3 regions of the Listeria grayi genome follow, and region 2 is predicted to be linked to each of the others. Evidence: riboswitches for the same ligand, from Rfam matches in the RefSeq annotation. Region 2 holds a riboswitch; each other region holds the start of a gene.
What was found. Region 2 has a riboswitch for S-adenosylmethionine ahead of EL241_RS11605 (methionine ABC transporter ATP-binding protein). Riboswitches for the same ligand answer to the same signal wherever they lie in the genome.
Positions count from the first base shown of each region.

Region 1: another riboswitch for S-adenosylmethionine. It lies ahead of metE (5-methyltetrahydropteroyltriglutamate--homocysteine S-methyltransferase); the one in region 2 lies ahead of EL241_RS11605 (methionine ABC transporter ATP-binding protein).
Region 3: another riboswitch for S-adenosylmethionine. It lies ahead of metK (methionine adenosyltransferase); the one in region 2 lies ahead of EL241_RS11605 (methionine ABC transporter ATP-binding protein).

Region 1 covers NZ_LR134483.1:1,193,935-1,203,901, forward strand. Annotated here, with positions in the region: rRNA gene EL241_RS05695 (23S ribosomal RNA) at 1-208, shown strand, start outside; rRNA gene rrf (5S ribosomal RNA) at 282-397, shown strand; tRNA gene EL241_RS05705 (tRNA-Val) at 406-481, shown strand; tRNA gene EL241_RS05710 (tRNA-Thr) at 487-562, shown strand; tRNA gene EL241_RS05715 (tRNA-Lys) at 575-647, shown strand; tRNA gene EL241_RS05720 (tRNA-Leu) at 655-736, shown strand; tRNA gene EL241_RS05725 (tRNA-Gly) at 755-829, shown strand; tRNA gene EL241_RS05730 (tRNA-Leu) at 846-931, shown strand; tRNA gene EL241_RS05735 (tRNA-Arg) at 956-1,029, shown strand; tRNA gene EL241_RS05740 (tRNA-Pro) at 1,041-1,114, shown strand; tRNA gene EL241_RS05745 (tRNA-Ala) at 1,133-1,205, shown strand; tRNA gene EL241_RS05750 (tRNA-Met) at 1,258-1,331, shown strand; tRNA gene EL241_RS05755 (tRNA-Ile) at 1,341-1,414, shown strand; tRNA gene EL241_RS05760 (tRNA-Ser) at 1,442-1,531, shown strand; tRNA gene EL241_RS05765 (tRNA-Met) at 1,572-1,645, shown strand; tRNA gene EL241_RS05770 (tRNA-Asp) at 1,649-1,724, shown strand; tRNA gene EL241_RS05775 (tRNA-Phe) at 1,728-1,800, shown strand; tRNA gene EL241_RS05780 (tRNA-His) at 1,822-1,894, shown strand; tRNA gene EL241_RS05785 (tRNA-Gly) at 1,918-1,988, shown strand; tRNA gene EL241_RS05790 (tRNA-Ile) at 2,017-2,090, shown strand; tRNA gene EL241_RS05795 (tRNA-Asn) at 2,097-2,169, shown strand; tRNA gene EL241_RS05800 (tRNA-Ser) at 2,205-2,295, shown strand; tRNA gene EL241_RS05805 (tRNA-Glu) at 2,302-2,373, shown strand; gene EL241_RS05810 (MFS transporter) at 2,441-3,610, shown strand; SAM riboswitch class I at 3,685-3,797, shown strand; gene metE (5-methyltetrahydropteroyltriglutamate--homocysteine S-methyltransferase) at 3,895-6,174, shown strand; gene EL241_RS05820 (aminotransferase class I/II-fold pyridoxal phosphate-dependent enzyme) at 6,191-7,312, shown strand; gene metC (cystathionine beta-lyase) at 7,305-8,477, shown strand; gene EL241_RS05830 (bifunctional homocysteine S-methyltransferase/methylenetetrahydrofolate reductase) at 8,477-9,967, shown strand, end outside.
Region 2 covers NZ_LR134483.1:2,343,827-2,353,793, forward strand. Annotated here, with positions in the region: gene dltA (D-alanine--poly(phosphoribitol) ligase subunit DltA) at 1-525, opposite strand, end outside; gene EL241_RS11590 (teichoic acid D-Ala incorporation-associated protein DltX) at 544-687, opposite strand; gene EL241_RS11595 (MetQ/NlpA family ABC transporter substrate-binding protein) at 1,098-1,928, opposite strand; gene EL241_RS11600 (methionine ABC transporter permease) at 1,945-2,613, opposite strand; gene EL241_RS11605 (methionine ABC transporter ATP-binding protein) at 2,610-3,635, opposite strand; SAM riboswitch class I at 3,725-3,829, opposite strand; gene EL241_RS11610 (sensor histidine kinase) at 3,889-5,067, opposite strand; gene EL241_RS11615 (response regulator transcription factor) at 5,051-5,746, opposite strand; gene EL241_RS11620 (cation diffusion facilitator family transporter) at 5,837-6,706, opposite strand; gene EL241_RS11625 (thioredoxin family protein) at 6,897-7,202, opposite strand; gene gcvH (glycine cleavage system protein GcvH) at 7,221-7,598, opposite strand; gene EL241_RS11635 (arsenate reductase family protein) at 7,620-7,973, opposite strand; gene EL241_RS11640 (isopeptide-forming domain-containing fimbrial protein) at 8,117-9,967, opposite strand, start outside.
Region 3 covers NZ_LR134483.1:1,213,666-1,223,632, reverse strand. Annotated here, with positions in the region: gene EL241_RS05935 (tRNA modification radical SAM protein MnmL/YtqA) at 1-51, shown strand, start outside; gene EL241_RS05930 (tRNA 5-(aminomethyl)-2-thiouridylate-methyltransferase MnmM) at 53-616, shown strand; gene EL241_RS05925 (MarR family winged helix-turn-helix transcriptional regulator) at 840-1,304, shown strand; gene EL241_RS05920 (HlyD family secretion protein) at 1,329-1,985, shown strand; gene EL241_RS05915 (DHA2 family efflux MFS transporter permease subunit) at 2,026-3,828, shown strand; gene EL241_RS05910 (DUF3592 domain-containing protein) at 3,861-4,214, opposite strand; gene asnB (asparagine synthase (glutamine-hydrolyzing)) at 4,280-6,145, opposite strand; gene metK (methionine adenosyltransferase) at 6,294-7,493, opposite strand; SAM riboswitch class I at 7,600-7,709, opposite strand; gene EL241_RS05895 (thiol-disulfide oxidoreductase DCC family protein) at 7,853-8,224, opposite strand; gene EL241_RS05890 (membrane protein) at 8,383-8,676, shown strand; gene EL241_RS05885 (serine hydrolase domain-containing protein) at 8,900-9,964, shown strand.

The DNA of each region.
Region 1 (9,967 bases), 1.1 Mb from region 2:
CAGTTGTTCCGCCAGGAGCATCGCTGGGTAGCTATGTGCGGCAGGGATAAACGCTGAAAGCATCTAAGCGTGAAGCCCCCCTCAAGATGAGATTTCCCATTTCTTCGGAAAGTAAGATCCCTGAAAGATGATCAGGTAGATAGGTTTGGAGTGGAAGTATGGCAACATATGGAGCGGACAAATACTAATCGATCGAGGACTTAACCAATAAAAATGATTATCGGTGAAAACTTTACAACCTTTCTTCTCTAGTTTTGAGAGAATGTTTTTCTCTTATATTGTCTGGTAGTTATGGCGAGAAGGTCACACCCGTTCCCATCCCGAACACGGTAGTTAAGTTTCTCTGCGCCAATGGTAGTAGGGGGTTTCCCCCTGTGAGAGTAGGTCGCTGCCGGGCAGTAATTTGGAGGTTTAGCTCAGCTGGGAGAGCATCTGCCTTACAAGCAGAGGGTCAGCGGTTCGATCCCGTTAACCTCCACCATTTTTGCCGGCTTAGCTCAGTTGGTAGAGCAACTGATTTGTAATCAGTAGGTCGCGAGTTCGACTCTTGCAGCCGGCACCATTTTTCTTGTTTGAGCCGTTAGCTCAGTTGGTAGAGCATCTGACTTTTAATCAGAGGGTCGATGGTTCGAGCCCATCACGGCTCACTTTTATGCGGGTGTGGCGGAATTGGCAGACGCACCAGATTTAGGATCTGGCGCCGCAAGGCGTGGGGGTTCAAGTCCCTTCACCCGCATTATATTTGTTATAAGTTGCGGAAGTAGTTCAGTGGTAGAACATCACCTTGCCAAGGTGGGGGTCGCGGGTTCGAACCCCGTCTTCCGCTCCAATTTATTCCAAATATTGCCGGGGTGGCGGAACTGGCAGACGCACAGGACTTAAAATCCTGCGGTGAGTGATCACCGTACCGGTTCGATTCCGGTCCTCGGCACTTTTATAAATCTATATTGTTTTTGCGCCCGTAGCTCAATTGGATAGAGTACTTGACTACGAATCAAGCGGTTAGAGGTTCGACTCCTCTCGGGCGCACTTCTTTAGTACGGGAAGTAGCTCAGCTTGGTAGAGCACTTGGTTTGGGACCAAGGGGTCGCAGGTTCGAATCCTGTCTTCCCGATTTTTATTCTTTCTTTTTGGGGCCTTAGCTCAGCTGGGAGAGCGCCTGCTTTGCACGCAGGAGGTCAGCGGTTCGATCCCGCTAGGCTCCACTTTACAGGTAAATATACTCATATTTAGAGTAGATAGCACCATTATTATTATGGCGGTGTAGCTCAGCTGGCTAGAGCATTCGGTTCATACCCGAAAGGTCGTGGGTTCAACTCCCTCCGCCGCTATCTCTTTATGGACCTTTAGCTCAGTTGGTTAGAGCAGACGGCTCATAACCGTCCGGTCGCAGGTTCGAGTCCTGCAAGGTCCACTTATCACGTTATTGCTATATTGTAATGGAGGAATACCCAAGTCTGGCTGAAGGGATCGGTCTTGAAAACCGACAGGCGGGTAAGACCGCGCAGGGGTTCGAATCCCCTTTCCTCCTTTTTTGTTGTGATTGGTGGACAAAAATTTTATATTATTATCGCGGGGTGGAGCAGTCTGGTAGCTCGTCGGGCTCATAACCCGAAGGTCGCAGGTTCAAATCCTGTCCCCGCAATTCGGTTCCGTGGTGTAGGGGTTAACATGCCTGCCTGTCACGCAGGAGATCGCGGGTTCAAATCCCGTCGGAACCGCCATTTGGCTTGGTAGCTCAGTTGGTAGAGCACTTGATTGAAGCTCAAGGTGTCGGCAGTTCGATTCTGTCCCAAGCCACTTTTACATGCTTTTGCCATGGCGGATGTGGCGAAGTGGTTAACGCACCTGATTGTGGTTCAGGCATTCGTGGGTTCGATTCCCATCATCCGCCCTTTGTTAATCCGTTTTATATATGCGGGTGTAGTTTAGTGGTAAAACTACAGCCTTCCAAGCTGTTGTCGTGGGTTCGATTCCCATCACCCGCTCTTTGTTAATATTCTATTTATCTGTGAAGGGCCTATAGCTCAGCTGGTTAGAGCGCACGCCTGATAAGCGTGAGGTCGATGGTTCGAGTCCATTTAGGCCCATTTTATTCCACAGTAGCTCAGTTGGTAGAGCAATCGGCTGTTAACCGATCGGTCGTAGGTTCGAGTCCTACCTGTGGAGTTATTCTTTAGAAGAATAGATTTTTTAAAACATTTGGGGAAGTACTCAAGTGGCTGAAGAGGCGCCCCTGCTAAGGGTGTAGGTCGCGAAAGCGGCGCGAGGGTTCAAATCCCTCCTTCTCCGCCAGATGTAGGCCCGTTGGTCAAGCGGTTAAGACACCGCCCTTTCACGGCGGTAACACGGGTTCGATTCCCGTACGGGTCATAATTTTAAAAAGGTAATGCCAACTTTGGTATTACTTTTTTTATGTATGTAGAAAGAAGGTGTCTTCATGACGGATAGATTCCGATTTTGGGTCTTAACTACAGTAGTTGCAATATCAGGATTATCTCAGGGGTTATTGTTGCCTTTGATTGCAATTATTTTTGAAGAAAAAGGTATTTCTTCGAGTATCAACGGATTGCATGCCACGGGAATTTATATTGGCGTGTTGCTAGTATCACCTTTTATTGAGGCACCTCTTCATAAATATGGCTTTAAACCAGTTGTTTTAGTCGGAGCAGCGATAGTAGGGGTCGCCATTCTTTTATTTCCGATCTACTTTAATCTTTATTTTTGGTTTTTACTGCGCTTACTAATTGGAGTCGGTGATCATATGCTTCACTTTTCTTCACAAACCTGGATCGGGGCGATAAGCGACCCTTCTAAAAGAGGAAGGAATATGTCCATCTATGGACTGTTTTTCTCCGTAGGGTTTGCCGTGGGACCACAGTTAGTTAATCTAGCAAGTTTCTCACAAAATTTGCCATTTTATTTGTCTGGACTATTAATTTTAGTCACTTGGATCATTCTGTGGAAATTAGATAATGGTTTTATTTCCTCGGGCAAAAAAATCCGAGCGATTTCTTTCTTTGATAGTTTTAAACGGTTTTCCAGCGTGCTGAAAACAAGCTGGGTCGCAATGATTCCGCCATTTCTATATGGCGTATTGGAAACAGGATTGAATGCTACTTTTCCAGTTGTTGGCCTGCGTGAAGGGATGGGGACGGCTGTTATTACCATTATTATATCCTCATTTTCAGTAGGGACGATTCTATTTCAACTGCCGATCGGGATCTTTAGCGACCGGGTAGGAAGAGGAAACTTATTGCCGTTTCTGACGATTGGGGGAGCATTTTTGTTTTTAATACTTGCTTTTGTTCATCACACGCTACTTTTTATTCTCCTGTTCTTTATTCTAGGGATTTTTCTTGGTTCGCTGTATTCCCTCGGCTTATCCTATATGACAGATTTAACGGCATTGGAGCTATTGCCGGCTGGAAATATCCTCGTGGGGATGTGTTTTAGTGCTGGGAGTATCGTGGGGCCGATCTTTACAGGAAATTTGATTAGTCACTTTGGTCCGGCTAGTTTTTATTATACGGTGGCCGCCCTATTGTTGGCCGGTACAGTGTTGCTTTTTAATGGAGGAAATAATAAACAAAATTCAGTTAATTTCTAAAAAAGGGTTGCTTTTCATGATATGGCTATGTATAATTATGAAAACAATACAAGTTAACACCAACTAAATATTAGCTCTTATTATGAGTGGTAGAGGGACTGGCCCGATGAAACCCAGCAACCTTTCAATTTTTTATTGAAAAGGTGCTAATTCCTGCAAAGCTTCAGTAAGCTTTGAGAGATAAGAGAGATGCGATATTATTTTTTCAGTGATAAATCAACCTCTCTAATTCTCTAGGGAGGTTTTTTCGTGTGTTGGAAGCTCGGAGAAAGGAGAAAAGATATATGGTAAAAGCAATTAGTTCAAATTTGGGGTATCCGCGTTTAGGGGAGAAAAGAGAATGGAAGCGAGCATTAGAGCGCTATTGGAATGGTGCGATCTCGCAAGAAGAATTGGAAAAGGAAACGAAACAAATTCGATTGCAGTCATTGAAGAAACAACAGGAGAAGGGTGTAGAACTAATTCCTGTCGGCGATTTTAGTTATTATGATCATATTTTGGATACAAGTTTGACATTCGGCGTTATTCCGAAGCGTTTCGAAACGGATCAACCTTCCTTAGATACATATTTCGAAATTGCCCGAGGACGGGAAAACGCAGTTGCTTCAGAAATGACGAAATGGTTTAATACGAATTATCATTATATCGTGCCGGAATTAAAAGATGCAGCACCGCATTTAGCTTTCAACCGCCCGTTAAAATATTATTTGGAAGCAAAGGAAGAGCTTGGGATCGATGGTAAACCAGTTGTGGTGGGGCCGATCACTTATTTAAAATTAGGGAAAGGAAGCGAAGGCGATTTTGAAGGGTTATTAGATCAATTTATCCCGCTATATACTCAATTGATCAAAGAACTGGAAGAAGGCGGCGTGAAGTGGGTACAGATCGACGAACCTTATCTAGCAACAAGTTTTCCGAAAGAAGAGCTGGGACTTTATAAAAAAACATATGAAGCGATCCGTGCTGCGGCACCAGAAATAAAAATCGAGCTCCAAACTTATTTTGAAAGTTTGGACTATTATGAAGATATTGTTAAATTGCCTGTCGATGCGATTGGTATCGATTTTGTACATGATCATGGGGAATCCTTGGAAGCACTTGAGAAATTTGGCTTTCCAGCTGATAAAATTTTGGGTGTCGGTATCATCAATGGGCGTAATGTATGGCGGAGTGATTTGGCAAAACAAAAAGCATTGCTTGAAAAAATCGTTACACTTGCAAAGGCCGAAACCATTTTTGTCCAGCCGTCAAACTCTTTACTGCATGTACCTGTAACTAAAAAGACGGAACCTGATCTAGAAGAAGTATTGTGGAATGGTTTATCATTTGCTGATGAAAAACTAGATGAGATCGTTCTTTTGACAAAAGCACTGAATGGTGAAGAAACTGCTGATTTCGCGGCTTCTACCAATGCAGTTGCAGCACTGAATGCTTCCTCGCACCGTAATAATAATGAAGTCCAAACAGCGATCAAGAATTTAGAAAATGTCACGGTAGAACGGGACTTACCATTTGCAGAACGTATCAAACAGCAGCACGAATGGTTAAAACTACCATTACTTCCGACGACGACGATCGGTAGCTTCCCACAATCACCTGAAGTACGGAAAAAACGAGCAGAATGGCTGAAAGGTAATTTATCCGACAGTGATTATGATACGTATATCAAAGCAGAAATCAAACGCTGGATCGAGATCCAAGAAGATCTAGATATTGATGTATTAGTACATGGTGAGTTCGAACGTACGGATATGGTCGAATATTTCGGTCAGAAATTAGCTGGCTTTAAGGCGACAAAATTCGGCTGGGTACAATCCTATGGTTCCCGCGCGGTACGTCCACCACTTATTTACGGAGATGTCGCTTTTACAGAAGAAATCACTGTAAAAGAAAGTGTATATGCCCAATCGCTGACAGATCGTCCTGTAAAAGGAATGCTCACTGCACCGGTAACGATCATCAACTGGAGCTTTGTGCGTGACGATATTCCAAAAAGCGAGGTCGCGAATCAAGTTGGTTTGGCACTCCGTACAGAAGTAGAGGCGCTTGAGGCAAATGGCATTCGGGTCATCCAAGTTGATGAGCCGGCACTTCGCGAAGGACTGCCGCTTAAAGAATCACGTTGGAAAGAATATTTAGATGATGCCGTTTACTCATTCAAGCTAACAACGACTTCTGTCAAAAATGATACGCAGATCCATACGCATATGTGTTACTCGGATTTTGATGATATTATCGATACGATCAGCGCACTAGATGCCGACGTGATTTCGATCGAGACCTCGCGAAGTCATGGTGAGATCATCTCTACGTTTGAAGAAGTAACTTATGATAAAGAGATCGGTCTGGGTGTTTATGATATCCACAGTCCACGTGTTCCAACCGTTGAAGAGATCCAAGACAACATCAAACGTGCGCTTCGTGCAATCGATGTCAAACAATTTTGGATCAACCCAGATTGTGGACTGAAAACGAGAAAAGAGCCAGAAACGATTGCAGCTTTAAAAGACATGGTCAAAGCGACTAAAGAAATTCGTGCGGAATACCAAGTAACGGAAAAGTAGAAAAGGAGGAGATAGGATGACTAAGCTAAATAAAGAAACAATAGTGGCGCAAATTGGAAATCGAAAATGTGAAACGACTGGTGCAGTTAATATGCCGATTTATTTTTCTACAGCTTACCGTCATACAGATCTCGGCGTTTCTACTGGATATGATTATACCCGCACTGGTAACCCGACTCGAGATGTGCTGCAAGAGGCACTTGCCAAGCTGGAAAATGGGAAACACGCTTTTGCAACGAGCTCTGGAATGAGCGCCATCCAGCTTGTATTCCAATATTTTAAAAGCCACGACCACATCATTACGAATCAAGATCTATATGGCGGGACTTTTCGCTATTTTAAACAATTGGAAACTCAATATGCCATTGATTTTTCTTATTGGAATGGCGGTGTAGAGGAGTTAAAAGAAATTGTCACGGATCAAACAAAAGCCATTTATATTGAAACGCCTACTAACCCATTGATGCAGGAAACGGATATCAAAGCAGTAGCCGCATTCGCACATACGCATGATTTGCTAGTAATCGTTGATAATACATTCTACACACCTGTGTTACAGCAGCCGCTAAATGATGGTGCGGACATCGTCATCCACAGTGCAACGAAATATCTTGGCGGGCATAATGATCTGCTCGCTGGGGTCGTTGTAGTAAATGATGATGATTTAGGCGCGTTTTATTTTGATCAGCTGAATGCGACGGGGGCTGTGCTCTCTCCGTTTGACAGTTGGTTATTGATCCGTGGTTTAAAAACACTGGTCTTGCGAGTAGAACGACATCAGGAGAATGCGAGAAAAGTTGCTTCTTTCCTAGAATCACATCCGCTTGTGGAAAAAGTACTTTATCCCGGGAAAGGTGGGATGATCAGTTTTTACATCAAAAACGAAAAACAAGTTTCTCCACTTCTAAAGGCCTTGGAATTATTTTCGTTTGCAGAAAGTTTAGGCGGCGTGGAGAGCCTGATCACTTATCCGGCAACGCAGACGCATGCTGATATCCCCGAAGACTTGCGAAAATCATATGGACTTACGAATGAACTTTTGCGTATTTCGGTAGGTATCGAATCCAGCGATGATCTGATTCACGATCTCAAACAGGCATTTGATACCCTCACGAAAGAGGTGACGCAAAATGTCTGATAAAAAACAGCCAGCAACAGAAGTGATCGAAGCAGCTCTTGGAATCGATGAACATACCGGTGCCCTCAATACACCGATTTATTTGTCCTCGACATTCCACCAGCATGACTTTGATGATTATCATGAATATGATTATGCCAGAAGCGGGAATCCGACTCGAGCGGCTGCTGAAAAAGCGGTTGCAGCTCTGGAAGGTGCCGAACATGGTTTTGCTTTCGCCAGTGGAATGGCAGCGATCTCTGCCGCTTTATTCACATTATCAGCCGGCGACCACTTTATTATTTCAAAAGATGTGTACGGTGGGACGTATCGCTTGGTCGAGCAAGTATTGCCACGCTTTGGGATTCGTTATACATTTGTTGACACGACGAATCTGGATGAGGTAGCAGCAGCGTTTGAAGTCGAAACAAAACTGGTCTATGTGGAAACTCCTTCCAACCCACTGCTTCAAGTGACAGACATCGCGACGGTCGCCAAGCTAGCAAAGGCACATGACAGCTATTTATTTGTGGATAATACCTTTTTAACGCCAATCATTCAAAAACCGCTTGAACTTGGCGCAGACCTGGTTATCCATAGTGCGACGAAATTTTTGTCGGGGCACAGTGATATTTTAGCAGGAGCTATTGCTACCAATCGCCCGGAATTAGCGGAGCAGATCTACTTTTTGCAAAATTCAACGGGCGGTGTGCTCGGTGCGCAAGATGCCTGGTTATTACTGCGCGGTATCAAGACGCTTCATGTGCGAATGGAAAAAAGCGCCGAATCGGCATTACAGCTGGCTACTTTTTTAGAAAGCCATCCAGCAGTGGAAAGTGTTTATTATCCAGGGCTGATCTCTCATTTAGGCTATACTATCCAGGAGGCGCAAGCTAAAAACGGCGGAGCGGTATTGTCCTTCGATCTTGGTAGCGAAGAAAATGCTCGTAAATTTGTTGAACAAATCAAGATTCCGGTCTTTTCTGTGAGCCTTGGAGCAGTAGAAAGCATTCTTTCCTACCCAGCGAAGATGAGTCACGCAGCGATGCCGAGGGAGGAACGACTTAATCAGGGGATAACGGATGGACTACTGCGTTTCTCTGTTGGATTGGAAGCTATTTCCGATTTGCTTGCTGATTTTGAGAATGCTCTTCAAGTACTTTCAGAAGGGTGTGAAGTGAAATAATGAATCTTCGTAGAGATTTGAATGAAAAAGTATTGATCGCTGACGGAGCAATGGGGACGTTGCTATATTCCTATGGGATCGACCGTTCGTTTGAAGAATTGAACCTTTCTCATCCGGATGATGTCAGCGGTATCCATCGTGCCTACATCGAAGCTGGTGCAGATATTATTCAGACCAATACGTATGGCGCGAATTACATCAAGCTTTCTCGATATGGTCTGGAAGATGAAGTGAAAAAAATCAACCAAGCAGCGATCAGACTTGCGAAAGAAGCTGCTAGAGGGACTGGGACATATATCCTAGGAACGATGGGCGGTATCAACGGCTCAAGCGATACGAAGTTGCCGCTTGCTTCCGAAGAAGAAGTCAAACGCAGTTTTAGAGAACAGCTTTACTGTTTTTTATTAGAAGGTGTTGATGGTTTGCTGCTCGAAACTTTTTACGATGTCGATGAGCTCAAAACGGTACTCAAAATCGTACGAGAAACGACCGATCTGCCAGTTATCGCCAATGTTTCGATGCATGAACCAGGACTTCTCCAAAATGGCCAGCAGCTGCCGGAGGTCTTAAAGGAACTTGAAGCACTTGGCGCGGATTGTGTGGGTATGAATTGCCGATTAGGTCCTTATCACATGGCGAGAGCCCTTGAAACAGTACCGATTTTGCAAAAAAGTCATTTAGCCGTTTATCCGAATGCCAGTCTGCCAGAAGTTCGCGGGGGAAAAGTCGTCTATCATACGGAAACAGAATATTTCCAAAACTATGGAGAGATTTTTCGCCAAGAAGGTGCAAGGATCATTGGCGGTTGTTGCGGGACAACCCCAGAACACATACGAGCATTGCGCGAAGGTCTGAAATCCTTTGAACCAGTAACAAGTAAAAAAGTCCGACCGATCATTGAACTGGTTCCTGCTGAAAAATTAGAAGACGATGGCGAAGAGCGTTTGTTGGATAAAGTGAAGCGCGAGCATACGATCTTGGTAGAACTGGATCCGCCTCGGACGTTTGATACCGATAAATTCTTTGAGGGAGCAGAAGCGCTGCATGAAAATGGTGTCGATGCCATTACGATCTCCGATAATTCACTCGCTTCTCCGCGAATCAGCAATATGGCGCTGGCTTCGATCTTAAAACACCAATACGGCATCAAACCCTTGGTACATTTAACGACGCGTGATCATAATCTAGTCGGTATGCATTCTCATATCATGGGCTTCCACAAGCTAGGCCTCCATGATGTTTTAGCGATCACTGGTGATCCGACGAAGGTAGGCGATTTCCCTGGAGCTTCTTCCGTTTTCGACCTACGCTCAGTCGAACTTGTCCAGCTGATCAAAAAATATAATGCCGGTATTTCCTATACTGGAAAATCGTTAAAAGAAAAGGGCCGTTTCCATGTAGCAGCAGCTTTTAACCCGAATGTATTGAATGTGGAAAAAGCAGTCAAGTTGATTCAGCGGAAAGTGGAGTACGGCGCGGATTATATTATT
Region 2 (9,967 bases):
GTGGCTGATCTGTACTCCCTTCGGCATTCCCGTGCTGCCAGAAGTATAGATGATATAATGATTTTCATCCTCTGCCACGCCTCGCTCCTCTGAGAGCGCTTTGCCGTCGTTTTTTATAACCGCCCGGTCAAGGTCGTCCGGTGTAACGAGCGGTACTTGTCGGCTTTCTTCGAGCGGGAATGACTCCGTAGCGATGATGTATGCAGGCTGAGCAGCTTCAATAATCTGCTCCAGCCGTTCTTTCGGCATACTGCTGTCGACCGGTATATAGGCACGGCCAGTCTTTACAACAGCGATAAAAGCTACCAGCATACTGCTATTCATGTGTCCATATACTAAAGCAGGCTGCGAGGTGCCTGCTATATAATTTTCTGCCAGATAATAAGCAAGCGCATCAGACTTTGTTTTTAACGACTGATACGTCAGCGTCTCATCGCGATATTCATAACACGAGACATTCGGCGCTTTTTCCGCCCATTCATTTAGTTTCATAAGTAAATAACTCGTCTCTGTTTGTGTTCTCATATGTAATGTCCCTTCTTTCTAAAATTCGTTGTAGATGAATTGTGCGCCATTAGGGTTTTTGAAGCCATAGAACCAAAATAAGCCAAAAAAGATAAGCAAATAAAACAATGTGCGCAGGAAGAAAATAACAATTGGTTTTGTGAGCAATAATTTTAGTTTCATGATAAAATCCTCCTTTTCTAATGTTTCCGTTAGATTACAAAAATTAATATTAAATGTCATATATTAATTTAACTCATTTGTTTTGTTTTGTCCAATTTTATTTTTACTATGAAAACCTTTGCAAAACCTTAATTCTTAAGAACAGCTTTACTTTTTCGGTTTGTAATATATAGTAATATTGCTATCCTAGAGCCATTTTGTAAGATATGTTAAAGTTTTTTGAGAAAAATTCTTGAAAATCTTTAAAAAACTTTAAAATTCCCACAAAAAAAAGGATTTTAAAACCGCATTAAAAGTAGCTTTTTACGGCTTTTTTCTACACCAAAAAACGCAAATTTACACTTCTTCTTTTCAAATACAAAAAAGCAGCGCCCCTTATTAAACAAGGAACGCTGCTTTTTTTGCTTTTGTTATTTATTTACTGGCAATACTGCGCCTTTCCATTTATCCGTGATAAAGTCTTGGATTTCTTTCGAATGCAATACTTTGACTAGTTCTTTTACATCCTTATTGTTTTTGTTCTTCTCTGTTGTCACGATGATATTAGCATATGGAGATTTTTTGCTTTCCAATGCGATTGCGTCCTTTTCAGGATTCAAGCCTTGCGCAACGACAAAGTTGGAGTTGATTGCTACAGCATCGCCTTCATTATTTTTGTAAGCCGTCATCAAGTAGCCTGGATCGAAGCTGGTTTTGAATTTCAAGTTTTTTGGATTGTCGGAAATATCTTTGAAAGTCGCGTCTTGTAGTTTTACCCCTTTTTTCACTTTGATCAAACCTTCGTCTACAAAAATACCGATAATACGTGGCCAGTCTGATTTAGAGTTGGATACTAAAATTTGAGCGCCATCTTTTAAGTCTTTCAGTGATTTTACTTTTTTCGAGTAGATGCCAAGTGGTTCTAAGTGAATAGCGCCGACATCAGCGAATTTATAGCCTTTTTGCTTTTCTTCTAATTCCAAATATGGTTTATGTTGGAAATAGTTAGCTGTCAAATCGCCTTCGTCTAGTGCTTTATTCGGTAACACATAGTCATTGTATTTCACGATTTTCAAGTTGATGCCTTTCTTTTTCAAGATCGGTTTTGCTTTTTCAAGAATAACTGCATGTGGTGAACTAGATGCACCTACGATCAATTCTTTGTTCTTGGAATCGCCTGAAGAACTTTTGCTTCCGGACCCGCAAGCCCCTAATACTAAAATAACTGCTAAAACTGCAAATAATGCTGTAAACTTTTTCATTTTTCCCTCTCCTTTTTTATCGTTTATCAAACGATTTGGTTAATAAATCTCCAATAATTTGGAAGATAAATACAATAATTAAAATAATCACGGTTGCAACGATCGTTATCTGAAAGTTCGCTTGTTGATAGCCATCGATATAGGCGGCGTTTCCAAGGCCACCTGCTCCAACCGCGCCTGCCATTGCTGTATAACTCACGAGTGAGATCGCTGTGACGGTGATCCCGGAAATTATCGCCGGCATGGCTTCTGGTAACAGCACTTTCCAAATGATAGTGAAAATATTCCCACCCATAGCTCTAGCGGCTTCGATAACGCCCTTGTCTACTTCGCGAAAGGCGATTTCTACCAAACGACCGTAAAAAGGTGCTGCGCCAATGATCAAAGCTGGAAGTGCGGCTTTTGGTCCAATGATCGTTCCGACTAGAAGTTTTGTCTCTGGGATCAATAAAATGATCAGGATGATAAATGGGATCGATCTGAAAATATTAACAATAACAGCTGTGATCCAATGGATGATCTTCTTCCAAATGCTGTCTTCGTTAGCTGTCAAAAACAGCAGCAATCCTAGAATGATTCCGATTATAAAAACCAGCACTAGGGAAATCACTGTCATATAAAGTGTTTCTTGGGTGGCAGTTCCAATCAACTGCCAATCCACATCTGGGAATAAATGGTTCATCATTTGCTGATCACTTCCGTTTCTACCTGCAATTGGTGAAATTGTTCAATACTCTTGGCGATACGCTCCGGCTCTCCTGTCAAATGAACATATAAGGTACCGTATGCACCGTTTTGCGTCTGTGTCAACGAACCATGCAGGACATTCAATGACACTTGCTGCGCCCTAACTACTTCTGAAATGATCGGTTGAGTCGCATTTTTATTTACAAACAGCAACTTCACGATCTCACCTTGCTCACCGTAATTTTCTAAGAGCAGTTGGATCAGTTCTTCTGTCTCATCGGAATCGGTCACTTGACGCACGAAACGTTTGGTCACTTGCTGCTGCGGATGCTGGAAAACATCGAGCACATTGCCGAGTTCTACTACTTTTCCTTCTTCCATGACAGCGACCCGATTACAGATTTTGCGGATAACATGCATTTCATGGGTGATGACAATAATAGTCAGATTGAGTTTTTTATTGATATCAAGCAGCAGATCCAGTACTTCATCCGTTGTTTGCGGATCGAGCGCACTAGTCGCCTCATCGCAAAGCAGTACATTTGGGTCATTGGCAAGCGCTCTGGCAATCCCGACACGCTGTTTTTGACCGCCACTTAATTCGGATGGATAGGAACGCTCTTTTCCTTCCAGCCCAACCAACCGGATCAGCTCATTGACACGCTGTTTTCTTTCTGCACCACGGATGCCAGCGATCTCCAGTGGAAAAGCGATGTTCTCAAAAACTGTTCGCGACCACAGCAGATTGAAATGCTGAAAAATCATACCGATCTTTTGTCTGGCTTTGCGAAGTTTGCCGCCACGAATCTCGCTGATGATATTCTCGCCGATCTGAACCGTTCCTTCTGTTGGAAGCTCCAAACCATTGAACATTCGGATCAATGAACTTTTCCCAGCACCGGAATAACCAACTACTCCAAAGATCTCACCGTCCTCGATTTGAAGGTCGACATGATCAACAGCACGGATTTTTTGCGATCTCGTTTTATAATCTTTCACTACTTGTTTGAGTGTAATCATTTTTTATTCACCTTTTTTTCTGTCAGAATATGAAAAAAGCCTTTCTGCAAGTGAGCAGAAAGGCGACGATTTAGAGGTCGATTACTTTCTTCTCATCTTCCAAAACAAATGTTTTGCATGAATTAGCACCTTAAGCAAATTGCTTAGGTTGCCGGGCTTCGTAGGGCATTTCCCTCCACCGCTCTTGATAAGAATATGATTTTATTAGTTATAATTGCTGTTCGTTTATATTACACCGAACTGCTTAATTTTGTCAACTATTGATTGAATACGAACAATTTTTCCGACTTTGATGCTCAGCAAGCGGTAATTTGACAATAAATGTCGTTTTGCGATTTTTGCTCTCTGCGGTCACGATCCCGCCGTGCTTCTCTACGATCGACTTCGCGATCGCAAGCCCAAGCCCCGTTCCAGTGGTCGTCCGATTTTTGTCGACTTTATAAAAACGATCGAATAAATATGGCAAATCGATAGCTGGGATTTCCTCTCCATAATTAGAAACCTCGACCACAGCCATTTCTTCTTCTTTTCGAGCTACGATCTCCAACTCATTTTCGCCATAGCGGAGCGCATTGGAAAATAAATTTTCAAATAGCCGCATGATCTGATTCCCATCACCTGTTACGATCAATTTATCAAGTTGATAGCTCTCATTGATCTTGATTTTTCGTTCAGCTGCTTGTGCTTCGAACTCTAAAACAAGCTGGCTCAGTAGTTCGTTCATATCAAGCATATCATGTTTCAGCGGATATTCCGTACTTTCCAAACGGGTATAGGAAAACAAGTCGTCAATCAACTTATGAAGATGCTTCGCCTTGCCATACACTAATTCGGTGTAATAGCGCAGTTCGATCTCATCACGATAGCGGTCTTCGTGAATAAAGCTTAGGTAACCCAAGATCGAAGTCAGCGGCGTCCGTAGATCATGTGATACGTTGGTAATCAAATCATTTTTCGCCTTTTGAGCTTGTGATTCTTGTTCCATAAGCACACGCTGCCGTTTACGCATATTCTCAATATTTTCTTCCAGCTCTTGGATATCCTTTACATAACTGGCGGTATCCACAGGACGGTCTTCCCGCAATGCAAAATTGATCGTCCGCAGCTGTTTCTTAAATATTTGATGCCGGCAAAAGCGGTAGAATAAATAGAAAATCAAAGTCGCGAGCAGTAGAACAACGATATATTTCGTGATCCCAAACCCGATAGACTCCCGCAGTTGGGTATATTTCGTCTTGCCAAATAGGCGGACAAAAGAATCTGATAATCCCTTGAGTACAATAGAATCATCGCGGATCGCTACTAACCAGAGATACATCGTCCGCAGCAAAAACAATGCGAACATCCATGATAAAACCGCAAAGAATGCTACCTGCCAAATATTCATCATTCGGCTGACATGTAGAAAGATTTTTTTAAAGTTCAATTTTATAGCCCACTCCCCAGATGGTCTTGATAACATTTTCTCCCGCCATAGCAACGCGAAGTTTATCTCGTAAATTACTGATGTGGACCATCACCGTTTTACTTGCTCCAAGCGCTTTCTCCTGCCAGATCTTTTCAAAAATATATTCTGAGCTAAAAACACGTCCCGGTTCACTGGCCAGCAAATATAAAATATCAAATTCGGAAGTCGTCAAATGTAGCTCTTTTTCATTCACCGTCACAATGTGCTGATCTTTATCGATCACGATCGGGCCAATGATCGTTTTAGCTGTATCGACACTACTATTGGCTCGGATATTCTGGATCCTTCTCAGAATCACTTTTACGCGTACAGATAGCTCAAGCGGATTGAAAGGCTTGACCATATAATCATCAGCTCCTGTTAAGAGCCCCATGATCTTGTCATTATCTTCTGCTTTCGCACTCAACATCAAGATCGGCGTCAAAATATTTTCATTGCGCATTTTTTTACAGACCTCTAGTCCGTCCATCTCCGGCATCATTACATCCAGAATCACTAAGGACGGCATTTTATCTTGAACGATCTCCCAGGCTTCTTTTCCATTATAGGCTTGATAGATCTGATAGCCCTCGTTTTGGAGGTATAGCTTTACCAAATCTACAATCTCTTTGTCGTCATCTGCAATCAATATGGAAGTCATGATTCATTTTCCTTTCCGGCATAGTCTTGTTTCTATTGTATCATTTTCAATATAAAAAAAGAAATCCGTCTCAAGATAGATTTCTTTTCATTATTATTTATTTTTCCGTTCTTCCTCTGGTTCGATGTGGATCAATACCTGCGCTTTCGAATAAAAATCATTGACTGCTGTCTCGATCTCGTCACACAAATGGTGTGCCTCTTCGATTGACATGCTTGCCGGAAAAACGAGGTGAAAATCAATATATTCTTCTGCCCCTGCTCTTCTGGAGCGAAAATCATGGAACTCGATGTAGTTATCACTATATGACTCAATGATCCGCTTGATCTCTTTCTCCTCATCGGGAGATAAGCGCTCGTCCATCAGTGGGGGGAACGATTCTTTTAACAATTGCCATGCTTCATACATAATATAGATCGCTGTGATGATTGCGATAACTGGATCTAGCCACAACCAGCCAGTAAGATAGACTAAAAACAAACTGAAGGCGATCCCGACAGATGTAAATACATCTGTATATAAATGTAAGGCATTTGACTTCATTGCTACCGAGTTCTGCTTGATGGCCGCACGTTTGATGATCATGGAGATCACTAAGTTTATCGTGGCTCCCAGCAACATCACACCGATACCTAGCCCTGGTAATCGTATTTCATGCGGTGTAATAAATTTATTGACAGATTCATAAATAATCCAAATACCCGCTACAAAAATCAACAATGTTTCGATTGTTCCAGCAATATTTTCTGCTTTTCCATGCCCATAGGGGTGATCTTCATCAGCCGGACGATTAGATATCCGAATCGAGAAGAAGGTAATGACAGAAGCAAACAGATCCATAAATGAGTGTATGCCTTCTGAGATAACTGCTACCGAACCTGTAAGAACGCCAACAATCAATTTTAATACGACAATGAAAAAGTTACTGAATACTGATAGAATAGTTAAATTTAAATGATTCATTCTGCTTCCTCCAATTTCCACCGATTCGGTAAACCTGAATTATCATATCATACAGGATGGTAGTGGGTCTACAGCAATCTTTTTAACGGTCTCCACTTCTATAAAGTGAACGAAACTATTTTGCCTTAGCGCAACTTATACTTTGAAAAACAGCTTGCTTCCCAAGTACTTCTCAGGGAGCAAGCCATCACTATTTTTGAAAAAAATCATAAATCGATGAAATATTGCCTAAGTCATAACTGATGCGCTTAGCTTTGCCATTTTCAAAGAAAACGAGTGCAGGAACCGAGGTGATCTGCAATCTTTCCGCAACCTCAGGCACAAAGTTCAAATCCATTTTCGCTAAAGGCTGCTCCCAGTCATCGGATTGCTCAATAATCTCGATCAGCTGACTTGCAAACTGACAAGCGCCACACATCGGCGAGAAAAAATAAACATAAAAATTTTTATCCAAAGATTCTGCTTGTTCTAAATCGGGACGAGCCCATATATCCATAGCTATTTCATTCTTTCTTTAATCTAAAGTTTCTTCGTAAGCATCGCTGTTTAGCAATTCATCTAGCTGCGACTCTTCTAGTTCTTCTATTTTCAAGATCCAGCCTTCGTTGTATGGATCGCTATTGATCATTTCTGGTGCATCTTCCAACGCTTCGTTTACTTCCACGATTTTCCCACTTACAGGTGCGTAAAAATCAGAAACCGTTTTAACAGACTCGATACTACCGATGGAGTCCCCTTGCTCAATTGTTGCACCAACTTCAGGAAGTTCAACGAAAACGATATCTCCCAACTGATCTTGCGCGAAATCTGTGATACCTACACGAACGCCCTCTGTTTCTTGTTTTACCCATTCATGTTCTTCTGTATATAGATAATCTTTTGGCAAACTCATTTGTATTTCCTCCCCTAATTATTATTTCCAAGTGCTTTCATAACTATCTTCACTAAATCCTAATGTAATATTTTCACCGTCTGTTGTCAGTGGACGCTTAATTAATTTCCCGTCAGAAGCAAGTAGCGTATATGCTTCTTGCAAAGACATGTGATCGATTTTATCTTTCAGACCAAGCTCACGATATTTGATACCACTTGTATTGAAAAAACGACGAATCGGAAGTCCGCTTTTTTCATGTAATGCTTGGAGTTTTGCTGCACTAGGAGTATCTTCGGTGATGTCAATTTCGTTTACTTCTACTTCATTATCATTTAACCATTTTTTTGCTTTTTTGCATGTTGTGCATTTGGGATACCAGTAAAAATCAATCATCTAATGTCTCCTCCTACTTATTGTTCTATTACTATCATAGATGATTTTTTTTAAAAGTACAATCCAAAATTGCTCGGATAAGAAGATTTTGATTTTTAGATAAAAAACAGCTCAAGATAGCTAGTTATCTTGAGCTGTTTTCGTTATTTTCTTTTTCTTTTCCACACGTAGATCGCTGTTGCTATTAATAGCAAACCGATGATTGTGTACATCCATAAGAACTGATCTCCAGTTTTTGGCAAGATCGAGTCAATGAACTTTTTGATTTCTGAATGCGGTTTTGTGTCTGGGTTGTTATGTGGTGCTGGATTTGGTTTTGGATCCGGTGTTGGGCTCGGTTTCGGATCTGGATCTGGACTCGGATTTGGTTTTGGTTCTTGTTTATTTATTTTTACATCTACACTCGCTGGCGTTGCCGCTACAGCTTTTCCGTCACTTTGTTCCCCGGCGGCACTGACTTCATTCGTAAGCACTCCGCTCGCTGGAACTTGTTTCACTTGGACTTTGTACGTGATCGTTTGTTTCGCGCCACTTGCGAGGCTCGCGATCGTAGCTTCATATTTCCCAGCTGCCCACGCATCATCGGAGACGGCTTGGCCGTTCACTTTCGTGCTGCCTGCCACATAGCTCAGTTCCGCTGGTAATTGGTCACGGATCGCGATATTGTTCCACTTACCTCCGCCGGCTTCGTTGCCCACTTCGATTTGATACTCATACGTATCTCCAAGCTTCGCTTCTTGCACACTCGCTGTTTTCTTCAAGCTTGGTGTCACAGGGACATCCACTTTCTGATTATCTTCTGGAGTCTCATCGTTCCCCGGTACTTTTCCGGTCGCGATGTTCGTGATCTCCCCGCTCGCTGCTTCGCTGACAGTTACTTCAAAGCTTACACTTACTGGATGGCCATGAGCCAGTTTCTCTAGCACGACCGATAGGTTGTTCCCATCGATACCGCCATCATACGCTACCGCGTTCCCAGCTTCATCTTCTACTTTCAGACTTGCTTTATCCACGGTAAGTTCTGACGCGATCGCATCTTCGATCGTGACGCCGCTCAGTTCCGTTCCAGCGATCTGGTTCGTTGCGACGATCGTGTAACGCATCTTGTCGCCAACTTGAACGGTCTTGCCGTTTAGCGATTCTCCGCTTGGTGTTTCGACTGTTTTCTTCACGCCGAAGGCTCCACTTGGGATCCCCGCCGTTACGTCTACACTCGCTGGCGTTGCCGCTACAGCTTTTCCATCACTTTGTTCCCCGGCGGCGCTGACTTCATTCGTAAGCACTCCGCTCGCTGGAACTTGTTTCACTTGGACTTTGTATGTGATCGTTTGTTTCGCGCCACTTGCGAGGCTCGCGATCGTAGCTTCATATTTCCCAGCTGCCCATGCATCATCGGAGACGGCTTGGCCGTTCACTTTCGTGCTGCCTGCCACATAGCTCAGTTCCGCTGGTAATTGGTCACGGATCGCGATATTGTTCCACTTACCTCCGCCGGCTTCGTTGCCCACTTCGATTTGATACTCATACGTATCTCCAAGCTTCGCTTCTTGCACACTCGCTGTTTTCTTCAAGCTTGGTGTCACAGGGACATCCACTTTCTGATTATCTTCTGGAGTCTCATCGTTCCCCGGTACTTTTCCGGTCGCGATGTTCGTGATCTCCCCGCTCGCTGCTTCGCTGACAGTTACTTCAAAGCTTACACTTACTGGATGGCCATGAGCCAGTTTCTCTAGCACGACCGATAGGTTGTTCCCATCGATACCGCCATCATACGCTACCGCGTTTCCAGCTTCATCTTCTACTTTCAGACTTGCTTTATCCACGGTAAGTTCTGACGCGATCGCATCTTCGATCGTGACACCGCTCAGTTCTGTTCCGGCGATCTGGTTCGTTGCGACGATCGTGTAACGCATCTTGTCGCCAACTTGAACGGTCTTGCCGTTTAGCGATTCTCCGCTTGGTGTTTCGACTGTTTTCTTCACGCCGAAGGCTCC
Region 3 (9,967 bases), 1.1 Mb from region 2:
CAGCGCGGCAGCTATCAAGGCGCTAAATATAAGCAAAAGGTGGAAAGCTGAGATGACATTATTACCCATTCTCCCTTTTGCACATGATCTTTTAAAAAAAGCAATTCGTCCGGGTGGTCAGGTCATTGATGGCACGTGTGGAAATGGCAATGATACCGTTCTGTTAGCCGAATTAGTTGGGGAAAATGGTCAAGTTTTTGCATTCGATATCCAATCGCAGGCGATCGAAGCGACCAGACAGAAATTGACTGAGCAAAATCTGCTGGCTCCCGTTACCTTGATCCAGGATTCGCACGACCAGATATCCGAGCACGTCAAAACACCCATCCAAGCTGCTATCTTCAACCTCGGTTATCTACCAGGCGGCGATAAACAAATCACGACGCGAGCTAGCTCTACAATTAAGAGTGTGGAACAGATTCTAGCGTTGCTCGAACCGAACGGCATTTTGATCATCGTGGTGTATCACGGTCATCCTGAAGGAAAAATCGAAAAAGAACAACTTGAAGCGTTCACTACCGAGCTACCTCAGCAGGAATTTCATGTGTTGCAGTATCGCTATGTAAATCAGAAAAATAACCCGCCCTATGTTTTAGTGATTGAAAAAAGAAAATAACCACCTCTTCCTTTTTCTGAAAACTGATCTTCTGTTTAGAAGGTCAGTTTTTTTTTCAAAAATATCGCTAACGGCTCTCCCTTCTTTGATAACGCTTACTAAAATTAAACTTAAAAAATCCAAACAATTATGTTGACTTTTACATAGAAAAAGTTAAAATAATAGTTACCCTAGAAATAATTACTACAGAAACTATTTATAAAATTAAAGAAAGGAGCACGCCATGAATAGCCCTGGGGAATTAATTCCAATCATCCGAAATGTTAGTCGCTTGGCAAAAATCGAATTTGCAAAAGTGTTAGCAGAGAAAAATTTGACATTGCCGCAATTTATTATCCTCAAAGAAATCAAAGCGAATCAAACAACCTATCCTGATGGAATTTCGCCTGCTGTTTTATCTGAAAAGACAAATGTATTGCGTTCGACGATCACCGGGATTTTAGATCGTTTGGAAAAAAGCGATCTGATCATTCGGAAAGATAACCCGCATGACCGCAGAGCGCAGTTGATCCGTACAACTAGCAAGTACGAAGAATTGTTTCAAGAAGTAACCAAACAAATGGATGAATTGACGGAACAATTGGTCTCGCCTCTTGATGAGACCCAATTGGAAAACTTGATCCATTCCGTAAAATTAATTGAGCAGTCGCTTATCGAAAAGCACTGTGCGCAAACTGAGGAAAAATAATCAACGAATAAAGGAGTAGAAATAATGAGTCGTTTAGTAAAAGGAATTATTTTAAATATCATCATCATCGTGGTGTTAGTTGGAGGCGGAGCACTTGGCTACTTCTACTATTACCAATCCACCAATTTTGTAAAAACAGATAACGCTATGATCGATGCCAAAGTCATCCCACTTAGTGCCTCTGCATCCGGTACGCTCAGCACTTATGACCTAACAGTCGGCAAACATATTTCCAAAGATGATACCATCGCAGAAATCACTACACAAGATGCTTCTGGAAAAGCCAAAAAAGTCCCTGTTAAAGCACCACAAGAAGGTACAGTCGTACAAGCCAATGATGTAGAAGATCAATTAGTACAACAAGGCGCTTCTATCGGCCAAGCATACAATAAAGATGACATGTACATCACAGCAAATATCGACGAAGCAAAAATCGAAAAAATTGAAAAAGGGCAAAAAGTAGACATCAAGATCGATGCTTTCGCAGATAAAGACTTTACTGGTCATATCGAAACGATCACCAATGCCACAGCTAGCTCTTTCTCCTTGCTTCCTTCTTCTAATTCTGATGCGAACTATACAAAAGTCGGTCAAGTCGTTCCGGTCAAAATCTCGATCGATAACGCGCAAGGCTTTGATCTTCGCCCAGGTATGAATGTTTCTGTCAAGGTACACATCTAATGAAGCAAATCGAATCTATACAGAAAGGTAGCTGAAAAAAATGACATTTATTTTGGTTTACTCTCTTGCTGCCTTAGCTTTTCTGATTGTTTTCAACTTACTTCTAAAGAAACGTTCGTCCAGAAACAATACCTTAAAAAACAGACCTAAGAAAACGAGGAAACCAGCTGCTGCTGAGAAAGATACTGCGCTGGCAAAAGAGGAAACGCTACAGCAAAATCAAACAGAAGAGCTGCTTCCTGCCGCTCCTTCTGAAGAACCAAAAGCACAAGCACCTAGCAAAAACAACAATTACCCCGATCATCTCGTCACCTTATTGATGGTTTTGATCTTGGGTGCCTTTGTTACTATTTTGAATCAAACCTTACTAAATAATGCCCTACCAAAAATCATGAACAGCTTCAATGTCACCACGAATACAGCGCAATGGCTTTCTACAGCCTATATGCTTGTAAATGGTGTCGTTATCCCTTTTAGTGCTTTCTTGATTGAAACGATCAGTTCACGTAAACTATTCATCTTTGCCATGAGTATGTTTGGGATCGGTACTTTGATCGCTGGGGTCGCACCTACATTCTCGATCCTATTGATCGGACGGATGGTTCAAGCAGTCGGTGCTGGTATCATCATGCCACTTATGACTACTTTATTCATGGTGCTTTTCCCACCAGAAAAACGTGGTTCCGTCATGGGGATCATGGGAGTCGCGATGATCTTCGCACCTGCGATCGGACCAACACTTTCCGGGTATATCGTTGAATATTCTACGTGGCGATTACTCTTCTGGGTCGTGCTTCCAATCGCGCTTTTAGATATTATTCTAGCGCTGATCTACTTTAAAGATGTTGGTGAAAGATCTTATCCGAAATTGGACGTATGGGGACTCATTTTCTCCACGATCGGTCTTAGTTCCCTACTTTACGGATTCAGTGAAGCTGGTAATGACGGCTGGACAAGCACTACCGTGGAAGTGACGATTGCCATTGGGGTTATCTTCCTAATCGCCTTCGTCGTCAGAGAATTCTTGACGGATCATCCGCTGCTCAATTTACGGGTCTTCAAGTTCCCGATTTTCACCCTTGCATCTGTGATCAATTTGATCGTGACGATGTCTTTATTCGCAAGTATGATCTTACTACCTGTTTACTTGCAAAACATCCGTGGTTTTACGCCAGTAGAATCCGGACTCTTGCTACTTCCAGGTGCGATCATCATGGGGATCATGTCCCCGATAGCCGGTGCCCTTTTTGATAAAGTCGGTGCCCGCCCGCTTGCGATCGTTGGCCTTTTGGTCATGATCTTTACGACATGGGAATTCGGGAATCTAACACTAGATGATTCCTTACTTTATATTGGAACATTATATACGATCCGCTCATTTGGTATCTCACTTGTTATGATGCCGATCATGACCGAAGCTCTTAACAGCGTACCACGTGAACTTTCGGCTCATGCTACAGCGACATTCAACACACTACGGCAAATCGCTGGTTCACTAGGAACAGCCATTCTTGTTACGGTAATGAGTACACGTACTAATGTTCACCGTGAGATTGCAAATAGTGTTTACACCACGAACAATATGCATTTTATGCAAAGTCTCCAAGAAAAAATCATGCACCTCATGCAAAGCATGGGTATCAGTGCACAAGAAGCGCAGCAAACCATCATCGGTCAAATCGTGACCTATGTTTCCCGTCATTCCGCTGTACAAGGCATCAACGACGCTTTCATCGTTGCTACCCTTGTTACGATTTTAGGATTGATCGTTTCTATCTTCTTATCACGTGCGAAGATCCCAGGTATTCATAAAACGTATGATGCTTCTAACGAAAGTAAATAAACAAAATCCCTCAATCATGATTGAGGGATTTTTTATAACTGATAATGCAGCCGGAATATTTTCGGATCCTCCTCCGCATAATCGATGCTGACCCATTTGCCCTGCTCAAACATGCTACGGTTTTTCGTTGCGGTCCAAACTTTTCTGGTCGCTTGATAAGTTTCTCCGTTTTTAAGTTTGAAAGTCACTGTCAGTTTTACTTTACGACTTGATTCACCGCGAGCACGGCTGATATCATTTCCTGATGTATGGCTTGAAAATTCACTGGCAGTTATTTCTGCATTAGTCTCGACCCAAGTAAGTTTGGACCGTTTAGCGCTACTGATCTGGATCAAGATAATTGCCGTGATCACAAAAACAATAAGTACAATCAAAAATCCTAGCAAATCTATTCACCTCATTTTAAAAAAACGCCCTCCGCAGGGAAATGCAGAGAGCGTTTATTTTTTTATTATTTACCAAAGTCATACTTATCTTCTACATAGATCGAATACCAGATCATGAAGATAACGACTGTCCAGATCTTACGGCTGTAATCAAATTTGCCAGCACAATGATCATCTAGCAATTGCAAGACATATTCCTTGTTGATCAAGTGGTCCGTGGCAGATTCGCGGATGATCGTTTTCACCCAGCTGTTCATTTCATCTTTCAGCCAATGACGGATCGGAACTGGGAAACCTAGCTTGCGGCGGTTCAGTACATGTTCCGGTACAAATGTTTCTGCAGCTTTTCTCAAGATATATTTCGTTGTTCCTTGGGTTGTTTTTAAGGATGCTGGAATTTTTGCTGCCACATCGAATACTTCTTTATCCAAGAATGGTACACGTACTTCTAGCGAATTGGCCATCGTCATACGGTCTGCTTTCAGCAAGATGTCGCCGCGCAACCATGTGTGAATATCGATGTACTGCATGCGTTCCACTGGATTGTAGCCCTCTGTTGCGGCATAAAATGGATCGGTGATGTTGGTATAATCATGGCCTTCTTGATATTTCGGCAACAAGATCCGTTTTTCTTTTTCGGTAAACATTTTAGCGTTTCCGATGTAGCGTTCTTCCATCGGCGTTGTTCCGCGTTCTAAGAAACTCTTTCCTCTCATTCCTTCTGGCATGATGCGGGAAACGCGGTTAAGCATTGTTTTCAGTGCTTTTGGCATTTTGTTAAAGCCGGCTAATGAATTGGGTTCATTATAAATATTATAACCGCCGAACAATTCGTCAGCACCTTCTCCCGACAATGCAACTTTAACTTGCTTGCGTGCTTCACGAGATAGGAAATAAAGCGGAATCGCAGCAGGGTCAGCCAATGGATCGTCCATGTGCCAAACGATTTTCGGCAATTCATCCATATATTCCTGTGGTGAGATCACGTAGCTGATATTTTCCACGCCTAATTTATCAGCCGTTTCTTTCGCAACATCGATCTCGCTGAAGCCGTCGCGTTCAAAACCGACAGAAAATGTCTTGATGGCTGGGTGGTATTCTTTGGCGATCGAGGCAATGATCGAAGAATCGATCCCGCCGGATAAAAATGAACCAACTGGTACATCAGAACGCATATGTACGTTGACAGAGTCATACAGCACATCGCGGATTTCTTTGATCAACGTTTGCTCAGCCGTATTCACGGGTGCAAAACTTGTTTGCCAGTATTTTGTGATCTGCATCGGTTCTCCGATTTTCTTCGTGAAATAATGACCTGGCAATAATTTTTTCACAGAAGTCGTCAATGTATCTGGTTCGGGAACAAATTGGAATGTCATATAATTTTGCAAAGAAACTTCGTCTAATGTTTGATTTTTCAGCGCATGCAAAATCGATTTCTTTTCAGAACCAACATACAGTTTGCCGTCTTCTTCTGCATAGAAAAATGGTTTGATCCCAAAATGATCGCGCGCACCATAAACTTGGTTTGTTTCTTTGTCCCAAATGACAAATCCAAACATACCGCGCAGGTGTTTTGCCGTTTCTTCTTTATGTTTAGCATACATTGCGATAATGACTTCTGTATCACTTTCTGTTTCAAAGTGCATACCCTCTTTTACCAATCCTTCACGTAGCTCTACATAATTATAGATCTCGCCATTGAAAATGATCCAATAACGTTCGTTTTCATAAGTAAGCGGCTGATGCCCGTTTTCTACATCTATAATACTCAATCGTCTAAATCCAAATTGGATATGTTCATCTGTATAATAGCCTTCGTCATCTGGACCACGATGAGTGATCATTTTATTCATTTCTCTAAATACGTCTTTTTCTTCGCCTGTAATCTCGGCGATGCGGTCATGCACGCATCCGATAAATCCACACATGCTCATTCTCCTCATCTTCATAATTCTTAAATCTAGTTATATCACAACGTCTATCATATCATAAAAAAGCGGTATTTGAATAGTGAAACAATGAATAGTTTTACAAGCAAAAATGTCCCTTGCCGGTCACTTGGCAAGAGACATTGAATCAAGCATTTTCTACTAAGGTACGCAAAGCATCTTTTTTATCGGTTTTTTCCCATGGTAAGTCGATATCCGCGCGGCCAAAGTGACCGAATGCAGCTGTTTGCTTGTAGATCGGTCGTCTTAGATCAAGCATTTGGATGATTCCTGCCGGACGTAAGTCGAATAATTGGTTCACCGCATCGATCAAAGCCTGTTCCGAATAGTTGCTTGTTCCATAAGTATCGATGGAGATACTCACTGGCTTAGCAACACCGATCGCATAAGCAAGCTGCACTTCTGCTTTGTCCGCCAAACCGCTGGCTACAATGTTTTTCGCTACATATCTAGCAGCGTATGCACCGGAACGGTCTACTTTGGTCGGATCCTTACCGGAAAACGCACCGCCGCCATGTCTTGCATAACCACCGTATGTATCTACGATAATTTTCCGGCCAGTCAACCCGGCATCCCCTTGTGGTCCGCCAATGACGAAACGGCCGGTTGGATTGATGAAGTATTTTGTATCTTCGTCTAATAAAGTTGGATCAATAACAGCACTGATCACATGTTCATGCAGATCTTTTGCGATTTGCGCTTGCTCGATGTCCGGATGGTGCTGCGTCGAGATAACGATGGTATCGACACGGCTAGGCTGATCATTTTCATCATATTCCACTGTAACTTGTGTTTTTGCATCTGGACGTAAATAATCGATTGTCCCATCTTTGCGCAATTCGGCGATTTTCCGTGATAAGCCATGTGCCAAGTAAATCGGCAGTGGCATTAACGTTTCTGTTTCATTCGTTGCAAAACCGAACATCAGCCCTTGGTCTCCAGCGCCGATCGATTCGATTGCTTCATCCTTTGTCAACCCTCGCGTTTCTAGTGCTTCATCCACACCTTGCGCGATATCTGGTGATTGTTCATCAATAGCTGTCAATACCGCACAGGTTTCTGCATCGAACCCGTATTTAGCACGTGTGTATCCGATCCCTTTGATCGTATCCCGTACGATTCTTGGGATGTCTACATAAACAGAAGTGGAGATTTCCCCTGCTACAAGCACAAGGCCAGTAGTAACTGTCGTTTCGCATGCAACTCGTGCATCTGGATCTTTCGCAATGATTGCATCTAAAATCGCGTCAGAGATCTGATCTGCGATTTTGTCTGGATGCCCATCAGAAACGGATTCTGATGTAAATAAGTGACGATTCTTTGCCAATTGTATTTCCTCCTTTAAATCTTACAAGGCGTCCGGGCTAAATAAAAACCTTTTCTCTAATATGGCCATAGGCGCACAGAGAAAAGGCAGAATTTGTATACCTTCGCTCTCATCGTTCAGGAAATCACTTTCCTGCAACAGGTTAGCACCTTACATCAATTTCATGTAGGTTGCTGGGCTTCAAAGGGCCAGTCCCTCTACCGCTCTGGATAAGATTAAATTTAATATTTGATTGTACTTCCACATCTTTAGAAGAATTCATGCGCTTCTTCAATCAGTGATAAAACTAATTATAAATTAAACTGTGGATAAAAGCAATATGAAAATCAAACAATGTTGGGTTCTTACAAGATTTTGATTTAAACAGCCGGAGTCGCCACTCCGATCGCATTTAAAAGCTCCATGATCTTGCCACGATACTTCGCCACAAAAGCATAGACGCGGTCGCCAAACCATTTTGCAAAAGGCAAATATAGTAGTAAAGACAGAATCGTTGTCAGTGGCAACTGCCAAAGGATCCTTCTGATCGCGCTGAAGCCACGCAGGACTTTTCCACTCGATGTCACTAGATGGATCTCTGATTCCAGTTCTTCTTGTGAAAACAGAACACCTTGATAGCGCTCTAGTTCGATCCATTCCAAATTTCGCAGCCAATCTAATTTTTTCGCCATATTTTTGGAAAGCCGGCAGAACCCGCAGTTTCCATCATACAAGACAATATCTTTCATCATAACCCCTCCTACTTTTCTTTTTCCGCTTATCATTAATTTAAACATATGGTATGATAGGAAAATAGAAATATAGTTCCGTTATCGAGCGTGGTAGTAGCAAGTCATTGCTTGAACGGAAACTGATTTTAATTTGGCAAGATGTATAAAGGAGTTTTTTTATGGATATTTTTCCTCTAGCAGGCATTATTTTTATTGGCTTTTTTGCAGTGATTTGTTTATTTGAATTTATTTTAAAATGGCGCTGGTTCAAATACTTGATCGTGACGCTCGCATTGATCGCAAGTGGCGTGATCTTTTTCTTCAGCTTTTACGGGGCTGGTTTAAGTCAAACCAAAATCGCGATCTCATTATTTTTAGCAACACTTGCAGCTTATATCTTTTCCCTGCTGCTCAGCCTGATCCACCTCTTTGTTCGGAGCGGCTCTAAGCCGAAAAAAGCAACCAAAGCATAAAATCTGAGCCCATTCTATGTAGAGTGGGCTTAGACTGAAGAAAAACACCATTTCAATCATTATCTTACTGTTTTCAGCTTGGTAAAAAATGATTAGATTCTAGGCAAAGCTGAGTACCGAAGCGGAGCGTACTTCTGTACGTGAGCACCGGAACGCAGGCTTTAACGACGAAGATGAGCCCATTCTGTGTAGAGTGGGCTCTTTATTGAAAGGAGATACAAGCATGCGAAGATACCAAAAACAGCTTTGGTTTTGCATCGTCTTTCTGGGAATTTTGCTGGTATTCTTTTTTTATTACAAAACTGCCCAGCCAAAACGAGCGCAAACTGATAAAACAGATAAAAAAATCTCCAATCTTATAAAACAAAAACATGTGAGTGGAACGCTTCTGCTTGCCGCTGATCACAAAGTCACCTCGATACATACTTATGGAGATGCGAATCATTCGACAAATAAGGCGAACCAAAAAGCGCAGCTCTATCCAATTGCCTCCTTGCAGAAATTATATACGGCGGTAATTGTCGGACAATTGATTGAAGAACACCGGCTTCGTTATGATAGCAAATTATCCGATTTTGTAAAAACTGCCCCTCAAGCTGATAAGGTCACTGTCGAGCAGTTACTGAGCCATACCTCAGGCTATTCCATGCCGGAAACCGCGCCAAGCACTCTATTGACTACCGAATCTACTGAATTGAGGAATGCAATCCAGCATACGACTTTTTCGGATAAACAGACGTATGCCTATTCTAATGTCAACTATACCTATTTAGCAGCGATCATTGCTGATTTAGAACAAAAAAGTTATCAAGCGGTCGTTCACAAGCGACTGCTCGATAAATGGCAACTCGCCCATACCCTTTTCTGGGATGAACTTCCTGCTACTGCCTTTCTCCCGAATGAGTACCGATATGATGAAGCAACCAAGCAAGAATATACACAGAAAGAACTGCAATATTCTCAGAAATTAATGAGTAGCCTGCTCGGTGCTGGTAATTTATACAGCAATGTCGAGGATCTCTGGCGTTTTCAAAGTTTGTTGACAACGAATAAACTGCTGACTGCGCAAACAACGAAAAAGATCTTGCTAGTTTCCGGATTTATGGATCCGGATACAGATAAGATCCGATTTAGCGGAAATATTTCGGCAGATGGACAACGAGGCGGCTTTGGTTCAGTCATCTACGGCGATCCGGACACAGGAAAATTTGTGATTTTCCTAGGTAATCAAACAGCTCATGCTAACTTGAATGATATCGCCGAAACGATTTATTCGTATACAAAATAAAAA